One region of the Streptomyces changchenzhani genome, then DNA from elsewhere that is predicted to be linked to it. Evidence: riboswitches for the same ligand, from Rfam matches in the RefSeq annotation. Region 1 holds a riboswitch; the other holds the start of a gene.
What was found. Region 1 has a riboswitch for cyclic di-AMP ahead of ABCR94_RS28670 (M23 family metallopeptidase). Riboswitches for the same ligand answer to the same signal wherever they lie in the genome.
Positions count from the first base shown of each region.

Region 2: it holds a riboswitch for cyclic di-AMP, as region 1 does, so the genes downstream of both, ABCR94_RS34910 (LysM peptidoglycan-binding domain-containing protein) here and ABCR94_RS28670 (M23 family metallopeptidase) in region 1, are expected to answer to the same signal.

Region 1 is NZ_JBDHNH010000010.1:40,342-45,916, forward strand. It holds gene ABCR94_RS28655 (SIMPL domain-containing protein) at 1-191, opposite strand, end outside; gene ABCR94_RS28660 (carbohydrate kinase family protein) at 378-1,259, shown strand; gene ABCR94_RS28665 (SGNH/GDSL hydrolase family protein) at 1,327-2,118, opposite strand; gene ABCR94_RS28670 (M23 family metallopeptidase) at 2,327-3,283, opposite strand; cyclic di-AMP (ydaO/yuaA leader) riboswitch at 3,287-3,463, opposite strand; gene ABCR94_RS28675 (hypothetical protein) at 3,749-3,946, opposite strand; gene ABCR94_RS28680 (tyrosine-protein phosphatase) at 4,065-4,877, shown strand; gene ABCR94_RS28685 (DUF6126 family protein) at 4,916-5,128, opposite strand; gene ABCR94_RS28690 (helix-turn-helix domain-containing protein) at 5,130-5,575, opposite strand, start outside.
Region 2 is NZ_JBDHNH010000016.1:43,619-49,193, forward strand. It holds gene ABCR94_RS34895 (nucleoside triphosphate pyrophosphohydrolase) at 1-943, shown strand, start outside; gene ABCR94_RS34900 (cytochrome P450 family protein) at 1,029-2,366, shown strand; gene ABCR94_RS34905 (transglycosylase family protein) at 2,479-3,402, shown strand; cyclic di-AMP (ydaO/yuaA leader) riboswitch at 3,665-3,835, shown strand; gene ABCR94_RS34910 (LysM peptidoglycan-binding domain-containing protein) at 3,839-4,528, shown strand; gene eno (phosphopyruvate hydratase) at 4,769-5,575, shown strand, end outside.

The DNA.
Region 1 (5,575 bases):
CTGCCCTCACCGGCGACCGTGACGGTGGCCGCGGCGGGCGCGGGGGCGGAGAGCGGTGCGGCGGCCGCGGCGGTGGCAGGCGCCGCGCCGGTGGCCAGCAGCCCGCCGGCCAGCACGGCCGCCGCGAACGACCTGATCACGTTCGAGCCGGCGGGCGGCGCGGTCGGGGCCGATGACGTACGTACGGGCATGGGGGTGTTCCTTCCGGAGTCGAAGGGCCATCCCAGCACCGACCACCGCCGGACGAGTGACGCCACTCCCGCCCTGCCCCATCTCCTTACGGCCATACTGAGGTTCGGGGGGACACGAAAGGGGATGCCTTGTCGCACCAACAGCCCCAGCACGAGGAGCAGACGGGCCCCGCGCGGTACGACGTCCTGGTCGTCGGCGGCAGCGGCGTGGACACGGTGGTGCGCGTCGACTCGCTGCCGGTGCCGCTCGCCGATTCCCTCGGGGTGCCGCCCATCCGCGAGTGGCCGGGGCACACCGGCGGCAATGTCGCCGTGGGCTGTCGTGCCCTGGGACTCGGCGTGAAGTTCATCGACTTCATCGGTGACGACAGGATCGGTGAGCAGGTCCGTGAGCGGCTCACCAAGGGTGACGTCGACTTCGAGCCGCTGATCTCACCGGCGGGCACCCGCCGCGCGGTGAACGTGGTCGACGCCTCGACGGGCCGCCGCATGTCGTTCTACGACGCCCGCGACCCGGGTGATCTGCGGATGCCGCGCTCCTTCTACCTGCCGCACCTGCGGCGGGCCCGGCATGTGCATCTGTCCATCATGGATTTCTCCCGCCACCTCCTGGACGACATCGAGGAGCTCGGCGTACCCGTCTCGACCGATCTGCACGACTGGGACGGACTCAGCGACCACCACCGGGAGTTCGCGCTCCGCTCCGACCTGGTCTTCCTCAGCGCGGCGGGCGCGGGTGAGCGTATCGCCGACGTGATGCGCGAGATCCTGCGCGAGGGCCGCGCCGAGACGGTGGTCGCCACGGCGGGCGCGGGCGGCTCGTACCTGATGACGCGGGGCGGCAGCCGCACCCCGCGGCCGGTCCCGGCCACGCCGGTGCCCGGTCCCGTGGTGGACTCCAACGGCGCGGGGGACGCGTACGTCTGCGGTTTCCTGTACGGGCGGCTGGCCGGGCACGACCCCGACGAGTGTGCCCGCCTCGGCGCGCTGGCGGGCGCCCACGCCTGTACGACCGAGGGCAACACCGACCCGATCACGCCGAGCGGTCTGCTGCCCGCCAGGACCTGACCCGGCTCGGGCTCGGGCTCGGGAGAGCGGGTCAGGGCGTCAGGTCGTCAGGTCGTCAGGTCGGAGTTCACAGCGGAAGCAGATCGGGCCGCTTCGCCGCGGCGTGGTCCCCCGAGGACTCGCCGCGCAACCGTCGGCCGATCCACGGCACCAGGTGCTCGCGCGCCCACTGGATGTCGTCCCGGCGAGCGCCCATCGCGCCGCGCGGCACCTGCGGCGGCCACTCCTGGTCCGGGTCGGCCGGTACGTCGAGGCCGAGCACCTGGCCGGCGCGCAGGGCGACCCGGGTGTGGCCTTCCGGGGACAGGTGCAGCCGGTCGGTGTCCCAGGCGTGCATGTCCTGGACGGACTTGAGCGACCACAGGTCGAGCACCGGGCAGTCGTATGTGTCGGCGATGGACCGTACATGCGCCGTGAACGTCGCGATCTTGCCCCGCAGATGGCGCAGCACCGGCATGTGCCGGGTGTCGAAGCCGGTCGTCACCAGGACGGTGCCGACCCTGCCGGTGAGGTCGGCGACGGCCCGCTCGTAGCGCTGGGCCACGTCGTCGGGATCGCTCCCGGGCCGGAGGATGTCATTGCCGCCCGCGCAGAAACTCACCAGGTCGGGCGCCAGCTCCATCGCCCGCGGAACCTGCTCGGCCACGATCTGATCGAGGAGCCGGCCGCGCACGGCGAGGTTGGCATAGCGGAATGTGTGCTCGGGGACACGATCGTCGAGGAGAACGGCCAGCCGGTCCGCCCAGCCGATGTACGCACCGCCGGGTCCGGGGTCTCCGACCCCCTCCGTGAAGCTGTCCCCGATCGCCGCGTACGACCCTACGGTCCCTGCCCTGAATGATCTCGCATCGTCTCCCACGTCGGCCAATCCTCCACTGGACCAAGTGACCTACGCCACCGTAGGGAGGGGTTGACGCCGGTGAGAAAGGACACCGGTCAAGTTTGGGTCAACCCCGGAATACGCCTGATCGACCCCGGTCAACACGTACGCCCCCTTCCGGGCCGGCGTGCGGCGCGGAAGGGGGCGTAAGGAAGGCGATGCCCGGTGCCCGAAGAGGGGACGTGCGTCAGACGGAGACGCCGTGGCCGCGCAGGTAGCCCAGCGGGTCTATGTCGGAACCGTAGCTCGGGCCGGTCCTGATCTCGAAGTGCAGGTGCGGTCCTGTGGAGTTGCCGGTGCTGCCGGAGAGACCGATCTGCGTGCCGCCGGTGACGCTCTGGCCGGACGAGACGGACAGCGAGGACAGGTGGGCGTACTGCGAGTAGCGGCCGTCGTTGTGCTTGATGACGACCTCGTTGCCGTACGAGCCGCTCCAGCCCGCGGAGACGACGGTGCCTGCGCCGACGGCCTTGACCGAGGTGCCGCTGGACGCGGAGAAGTCGACGCCCGTGTGGTAGCCGCTGGACCAGCTGCCGCCGGAGGCGCGGTAGGGGGTGGTGACGCCCGCGGAGACCGGCGCGGTGAAGCCGGAGGAGGACGCCGCCGTGGAGGCGGTGCCCGCCGACTCGGACTTCTCGGGCTGGCTCGCGGAGGAGGAGGACTGCGAGGAGGGCGACTTCGGCTGCGCTGCGGGTGCGGCGGCCTTGGCCGACGACTGGGCCGCGGACGACGGGGCGGCGCCTGCCGCCTTCGCGCCGATGCTGAGCTTCATGCCCGGCATGATCAGCCCGGGGTTGTCGCCGACGGTCGACCGGTTGTCCTCGTAGAGCTTCTGCCAGCCGCCGCGCACGTTCTGCGTCTCGGCGATCTTCGACAGGTAGTCGCCGGAGACCACGGCGTACGTCTTGCTACCGGTCTTCTTCGGCTGCTGCTTCTGCTGCGAGATCTGCGAGGCGGCAGCGGCGGGCGCGGCCTTCTCGGGAGCCACGGCGGGGGCGGTTGCCGGTGCGGCGTTCTCCGCCGCGTTGGCACCGGTGGCAGCGATGAACGGAAGCGCGAGTGCGGCTCCGCCCGTTCCCGCGGCGACGAATCCACGGGTGATCGAGTTGGACCTCGGGCGGCGGTGCTTACCCTTTGCGGGCATGGCGAATTTCCTCTCCGGCGCCTACGAGGTGAGCTGTCGGGTTCGGACTGGAGATGCCCGGCCACGCGAATGCGCGACTTAACCCCGAGCCGGTCCGGAATTCCGGATACCGGCGTACTACCTGGGTCCCCCGCTCCTGCCACACGTGAGTGTTGTGGGGTTTCCGGGCGGTGGCAGGATTCGGCGATCCACCCGGATTGACGGTGACCGTAAGCCGACGAGGCGCCCCCGAACAAGCCGATCGGGACAATCGGCCATGGCTGGTCATCGCCCTGCGGCGGTCCCACGGGGAATTGTCGTCACACTCCGTGGACTACGGATCTCCACGCCCCGCCCACGACCTGGTATTCGGCTTCACGGCTTCGCCACACACCGTCACGAATATGATCCTGCTCACCAGCAGGCCCGCAATCCCCCTTACTCACAAGGGGTGTTACCCACAAATAGACCGATTCGCCCGAAGTACTAGACACCTCCCGAAGCGCGCCACCGTTGTACGAATTCGCCTGCCGCCCGGCGCCCTTCCTCCACCAGCGCGTCACGCTCGTCCGGCGCGATCCCGAAGTCGGTGATCCGCACTCCGGCGCAGTCGACGACCAGGGTCCGCTGCCGGACGCCGGACCGTTCCAGGTGGGTCTGGTCGCGGCCGACCAGTGCCGTCACCACCACTTCCCCGGGCGGGCACGGCCGAGACGACGATTGCCTCAAGTACTCATGTCGTATCGTCGAATGGTGCCCAGATCGGCGAGCAACGCCGACGGCAGACACTTCAGGAGCCACCGTGACGCAGCAGCTGCCGCAGGTCCCGTCGACAGAGCCCGACCTTGCCGGAGTGCGCAACTTCCGTGATGTGGGTGGCCTGCCGACCGTGGACGGCCGGCGGGTGCGGCACGGTGTGCTCTTCCGCAGCGGGCACCTGGCGCACGCCACCGCCGCCGACGCGGTGTTCCTCGACTCACTCGGCCTCCACACGATCTTCGACTTCCGCAATGAGGCGGACCAGAAGCTGGAGGGCCCGGACGTCGAGCTGGCGGGCGTACGCAATGTGAACCTGCCACTGACCGACCCGGCCGACGGCGCCGTGTTCTGGAAGATGGTCCGCGACGGCGACCTCGACGAGCTGCGCGAGATCCTCGCGGACGGCAAGGCCGCGGGCCGGATGTCCGACACGTACCGCGAGATCATCAAGGAGCGCACCGGCGAGCACAGCCGGGTGCTGCACGCACTGGCCGAGGACAGCGTCCCGGCCCTGATGCACTGCGCGGCCGGCAAGGACCGCGCGGGGCTCTCGATAGCGGTGTCGCTGCTGGCGGTCGGTGTCGAGCGCGAGGCCATCGTGGCCGACTACCTCAAGTCGAACGACCTGCACCGCCGCTACAAGGTCAGCCGCAGCGACAACTCCCCCGTCGGGATGTCCCCCGAGGTCATGGAGCTGCTCAGCCCGCTCTTCGAGGCCCGCGCCGAGTACCTCGACGCCGCCTTCGAGACCATCGAGGAGGTCTGGGGCGGCACCGAGCGTTACCTCGCGGAGGGCCTGAGCGTCTCCCCCGAGACGCGCGAGCGGCTGCGGCTGCGGCTGCTCGACGCGGGCTGAGCGCTTCGCTGCTCCGCTTCGGTCGGCGCTCGACTCGGTCAGCGCTCGGCGCCGAGCGTGAAGAGCAGATAGACGAAGGCCGCGAAGAGGTGACCGGCGACCACGTACACGAAGAGCCGGATCATCAGCCCCCTGGGGAACTTGTCCTCGACGATGCCGCGCTTGGCGGGCCTCACACCCGCCTCTTCGCCGGCCTGCTCGTCGTCGGCCTTCTCGTCGATGGCCTTCTCATCGATCGTTTCGTCCGGCATGTCAGATCTCCTGAGGTAGGCAGAGCCCGGCGGCGGCGCTCTGCAGCAGCGTATGGACGAACAGAAGATCGACCCCGTCCGCGTGGGTGGCGGCGATGCGGTGCGGGGTCAGCGAGTCGAAGTGCGCGCTGTCCCCGGCAGCCAGCAGATGCACGCTCTCGCCGAGGGCCAGCCGCAGCTGCCCCGACAGGACATACAGCCACTCCTCACCCGGGTGTACGCGCACCAGGTCGCCCTGTGCGCCGTGCGGGACATGCACCCGCAGCGCCTGCATGGCGCGCCCGGAGCCGCCCGCCCGGTGGTACGTCCACCCGCCGGCCTCCGTGGCCTGCGCCTCGCCGGCCCGCAGCACCGCGTCGCGGTCGGGCGCACTCTCGCCGAGCAGCGCGGAGACCGTCGTACCGTAAATACGGGCCAGGGTGAGCAGCATCGGCAGCGACGGCTGGC
Region 2 (5,575 bases), on a different contig from region 1:
CATCGTCCTTCTCACCGCCAGCCACCGCGTCGCGCCCGGACTGCTGTCCTGGCCCGCCTGGCAGACGCTGCACGCCGCCGACCGGGTGCTGTGCGCCGACGCGGGCCACCCGCAGCTGCCGTATCTGCGCGAGGCGGGAGTCACCGTCGAGCACCTGACGCCCACCGCGCAGGAGCTGGTCGACGCGTGCGCGGGCGGCCGGACCGTCGTGGTGCTGCCCTCCGGCGAGGGCGACCAGGCGCTGACCGACGGCATCTCCCGGCTGGCCGGGTCCGGTCGCATCCAGATGCCCGACCTGGAGCTGCTCCCCGGCTCGTACGACCTCCCCGGCGCCCGCCTCCTCGATCTGGTCCAGGTCATGGACCAGATCCGTGTCGCCTGCCCGTGGTCGTCCCAGCAGACCCACAAGGGCCTCGCGAAGTACGGCATTGAGGAGGCGTACGAGCTGGTCGAGGCGATCGAGGACGGCGACCGCGACGAGCTGCGCGAGGAGCTCGGCGACGTACTGCTCCAGGTCGTCTTCCACGCCCGCATCGCGCAGGAGGGCGGCCCGGCGGAAGAGGACGAGCCCTTCTCGATCGACGATGTCGCGGCGACCCTCATCGACAAGCTCATCCACCGCCACCCGCATGTCTTCGGCGACGAGACCGCCGAGACCCCCGAGGACGTGAAGGAGCACTGGTTCCGCACGAAGGCGGAGGAGAAGCAGCGCGACTCGATCACCGACGGCGTCCCCCTCGGCCAGCCGGGCCTGGCCCTGGCGGCGAAGCTGTCCTCACGAGTACGCCAGGCGGGCCTGGACATCGCGCTCCCGAAGGGCGAGGGCATCGGATACGAGCTGCTGGCCATGGCGGTACGAGCAGAGGCAGCCGGCACCGACCCGGAAGCCGCCCTGCGCGCCGCGGCCCGCACGTACTGGGACGCGATCCGCGCGGCCGAGTAGGGACTCGACCCGCCCCCGGTCCCACGCGGGGCCGGGGCGGCGCGGGGTCCGGGTGGCGCCCGGGTCGGGCCCGCGCAGGGTCCGTATGGCGCCCAGTTCGGGCAGCCGCGGGGCCCGAGTGGCGCCCGGGTCGGACCTGCGTCGCGCGCCCGATACGGTCGACGGCGTGCCGCACCAGCAGAACCTCCCCGCGTCCGCGCCCGAACTCTTCACCTGGGAGTTCGCCACCGACCCGTACCCCGCCTACGCCTGGCTGCGCGAGCACGCCCCCGTGCACCGCACGACGCTGCCCAGCGGGGTCGAGGCCTGGCTGGTGACGCGGTACGCCGACGCGCGCCACGCGCTCGCCGACCAGCGGCTCTCCAAGAACCCGGCCAACCACACCGGGTCCGCGCACTCCAAGGGGAAGACCGGCATCCCCGGAGAGCGCAAGGCCGACCTGATGACGCATCTGCTGAACATCGACCCGCCGGACCACACCCGGCTGCGGCGGCTGGTGGCGAAGGCGTTCACACCGCGCACGGTGGCCGCGTTCGCGCCGCGCGTGCAGGAGCTGACGGACCAGCTCATCGACGCCTTCGTGGAGAAGGGTGAGGCCGACCTCATCCACGACTTCGCCTTCCCGCTCCCCATCTATGCGATCTGCGACCTGCTCGGTGTGCCGCGCGAGGACCAGGACGACTTCCGCGACTGGGCCGGGATGATGATCCGGCACGGTGGCGGCCCGCGCGGCGGCGTCGCACGGTCGGTGAAGAAGATGCGTAACTACCTGGCCGAACTGATCCACCGTAAAAGGGAAGAACCGGGCGACGACCTGATCTCGGGTCTGATCCGGGCGAGTGACCACGGTGAGCATCTGACGGAGAACGAGGTCGCGGCGATGGCCTTCATCCTCCTCTTCGCGGGCTTCGAGACGACGGTCAACCTCATTGGCAACGGTGTATACGCGCTGCTGCGCAATCCCGTTCAGCGCGAGCGGCTCCAGCGCGCCCTGGCCGAGGGCGATACGGAGCTCCTTGCCACCGGCGTCGAGGAACTCCTGCGCTACGACGGCCCGGTGGAGCTCGCGACCTGGCGGTACGCCACCGAGGCGCTGACGCTGGGCGGCGAGGACATCGCCGCGGGCGACCCCGTACTGGTCGTGCTCGCAGCCGCCGACCGCGACCCGGAGCGGTTCAGCGACCCGGACACGCTGGACCTCTCACGGACCGACAACCAGCACCTCGGGTACGGGCACGGCATCCACTACTGCCTCGGCGCGCCGCTCGCGCGGCTGGAGGGGCAGACGGCTCTCGCGACGCTGCTGCGGCGCCTTCCTGACCTACAGCTTGCGGTGGATCATGATGATTTGCGGTGGCGTGGGGGACTCATCATGCGCGGACTGCGCACGCTTCCGGTCGAGTTCGGGATGAAACGGGAGTGACGGAACGTCAATGTTGAGACCTTCACGTGATCTCTGCTGCATCGACTTGTAACAAACGTTCGAGTACGGCTACGTTCACCGTCATCTCAGCCGTCACTCGAAAGGCAACTGCATGCTCTCCGCGAACGGCCGGCATCGCCGCCCGCGTCAGGCTCCGGCCCTCGTTGTAGCGGTGGGAGTCGCCGGCTCCGCCATCGCCATCCCACTGCTCGGCGCCACCAGCGCAGGCGCGGCCGAGGCGGCCACCTGGGACCGGGTCGCCGAATGCGAGAGCGGCGGCATGTGGAGCGCCGACCTCGGCAACGGGTACTACGGCGGGCTCCAGTTCTCGCAGGACACCTGGAAGGACTTCGGCGGTACGGCGTACGCGCCGCGCGCCGACCTCGCCAGCCGCTCGCAGCAGATCCAGGTCGCGGAGAAGGTGTTCGCCGACCAGGGTCCGCAGGCCTGGCCCAGCTGCTCGGTGATCTCGGGCCTGGCGAAGGGCGACAACGCCGCGCCGGGCGACGGGGCGACCACCGCGCCGACGCCGTCCGAGGCGCCCGACTCGACCAAGGCCGACGAGTCCGAGGGAACAGAGGGATCGGCGGAAGGATCGGCGGAAGGATCGGCGAAGCCGGAGGCGGACGACTCCGCCAAGCCTGCCGACCCGACCGAGCCCCCCGCGTCCGAGACGCCCTCCCAGACCCCTCGTACGCCCGCGGAGAAGTCCGCGACGCCCACCGCCGACGAGGGCGCTACCCAGGGCAAGCACCGCGGCGGCAAGGCCGCCGAGCCCGGCAAGAGCGCCGAAGCGTCCACCGGAAATACGGATGAATCTCGCGAATCAGGCCGTCATGCCTCACGAGGTGACGGATCGGTACGTGACGCGGACGGCGAGTACGTCGTCCAGTCCGGTGACAGCCTCTGGACCATCGCCGACACGCACGACGTGTCCGGCGGCTGGTCGGCGATCTACGAGGCGAACGAGAACGTTGTCGGCTCCGACGCGGACCTCATCCGCCCTGGCCAGAGCCTCGATCTGACCGCGAAGTAGGGGTAGTTCGCGGTTGAATGTCCCAGTTTGGAGCTGGTGAGACAAGGGTCTCTTTGCCCCAACTGGTGTGTTCCACCGAGGAGCCCTCCTCGCGTCACCTCTGACCTGCACGGATGCCCTTGCCGTAGAAGCAGGTAAGGGCGGTATCTCCCTGATGTTCGCCTTTGGACATCAGGGAGTCGTGTGTTTACGGTCGGACCGCTCGCCACCGCGGGCCCCGTCGACCGTCACGCCGAATCCTGCCGTCGGTCGGGGGGAACCGACGCGTAAAGCGCCGTAGGCAGGAGCGGGGGACCCAGGTAAGCGCCGGGCCCGGCCGTCGAGAGACGAACCGGAACCGGCTAGGGGTAAAGCTGCGCACCAGTACGTGCAGCCGGGCACTCACTTGGCCCGAACCCGACAGCTCACCTCGTAGGCGTCGGTGAGGAGATGTCACATGCTGTTTTCCAGCAAGGCCAAGCACCGTCGCCCGTCCAAGGCCACCCGCGTTGCCGCGCTCGCCGGCGTCAGCGGCGCTGTCATCGCCGCCCCGCTGCTGGGTGCGACCTCTGCCTCGGCGGCCTCCGTCGAGACGTGGGACGCCGTCGCCCAGTGCGAGTCCGGCGGCAACTGGTCCATCGACACCGGCAACGGTTACTCGGGCGGCCTGCAGTTCTCGCCGTCCAGCTGGGCCGCCGCGGGCGGTACGCAGTACGCCGCGAGCGCCGCCCAGGCCTCCAAGAGCCAGCAGATCGCCGCTGCCGAGCGTCTTCTCGACATCCAGGGCCCGGGCGCCTGGGCCTGCGCCGGCGCCGGTGGCCTCACCAACGACGGTGTGGACCCGAACGTCGACACCTCCGGCTCGCAGAAGCAGGCCGAGCCGCAGCAGGAGCAGGCCGCCCCGCGCCAGGCCGAGCAGCCCGCCTCGCGCAGCGAGGTCCGCACCGCGCCGAAGGCCGAGACCAAGGCCGCCGCCCCGATCAAGAAGGGCGACGGCGAGTACAAGGTCAAGTCCGGCGACACCCTCGGCAAGATCGCCAAGGCCGAGAAGGTCAAGGGCGGCTGGGCCAAGGTCTTCGAGCTGAACAAGGACATCGTCACCGACGCCGATGTCATCTACCCGGGCCAGCAGCTGCACCTCAAGTGAGCTCGAAGCTGAGCAGCTGAGCGGCTGAGAGGCTCGCCCCACAGAACCACCCCGGCCCGGCGCGTTCTCCCCCGTACGCGCCGGGCCGGGGTTTCGTCATTATTTGCCCTGACAAGTGCGCGTTCTTGTCCCAGGGAACGGGCGATCGGCTGGCCGATGCCCCCGGGCCGGTTAGGCTCTTGTCGCAAGGCCAAAGTGACCCTGCACCCCTAGCGTCACACCCCATAAGGAGATGCTCTCGTGCCGTCCATCGACGTCGTCGTAGCCCGGGAAATCCTGGACTCCCGAGGCAATCCCACGGTCGAGGTCGAGGTCGGCCTCGACGACGGCAGCACCGGTCGTGCTGCTGTTCCTTCCGGTGCTTCCACCGGTGCGTTCGAGGCCATCGAACTTCGCGACGGTGACCCGAACCGGTACCACGGCAAGGGCGTCGAGAAGGCAGTCCTCGCCGTCATCGAGCAGATCGGCCCGGAGCTCGTCGGCTACGACGCCACCGAGCAGCGCCTGATCGACCAGGCCATGTTCGACCTGGACGCCACCGAGAACAAGGGCTCGCTCGGCGCGAACGCCATCCTCGGTGTCTCGCTCGCCGTCGCGCACGCCGCTTCCGAGGCGTCCGACCTGCCGCTCTTCCGCTACCTCGGCGGTCCGAACGCGCACCTGCTGCCCGTCCCGATGATGAACATCCTCAACGGTGGGTCGCACGCTGACTCCAACGTGGACATTCAGGAGTTCATGATCGCGCCGATCGGCGCGGAGTCCTTCTCGGAGGCGCTGCGCTGGGGCGCCGAGGTCTACCACACCCTCAAGAAGGTGCTGAAGACCAAGGGTCTGTCCACCGGCCTCGGCGACGAGGGCGGCTTCGCCCCGAACCTGGAGTCCAACCGCGCCGCGCTCGACCTCATCCTTGAGGCCATCACGCAGGCCGGTTACATCCCCGGCGAGCAGATCGCGCTCGCGCTCGACGTCGCCGCCTCCGAGTTCTACAAGGACGGCAAGTACGAGTTCGAGGGCAAGTCCCGCTCGGCCGCCGAGATGACCGAGTAC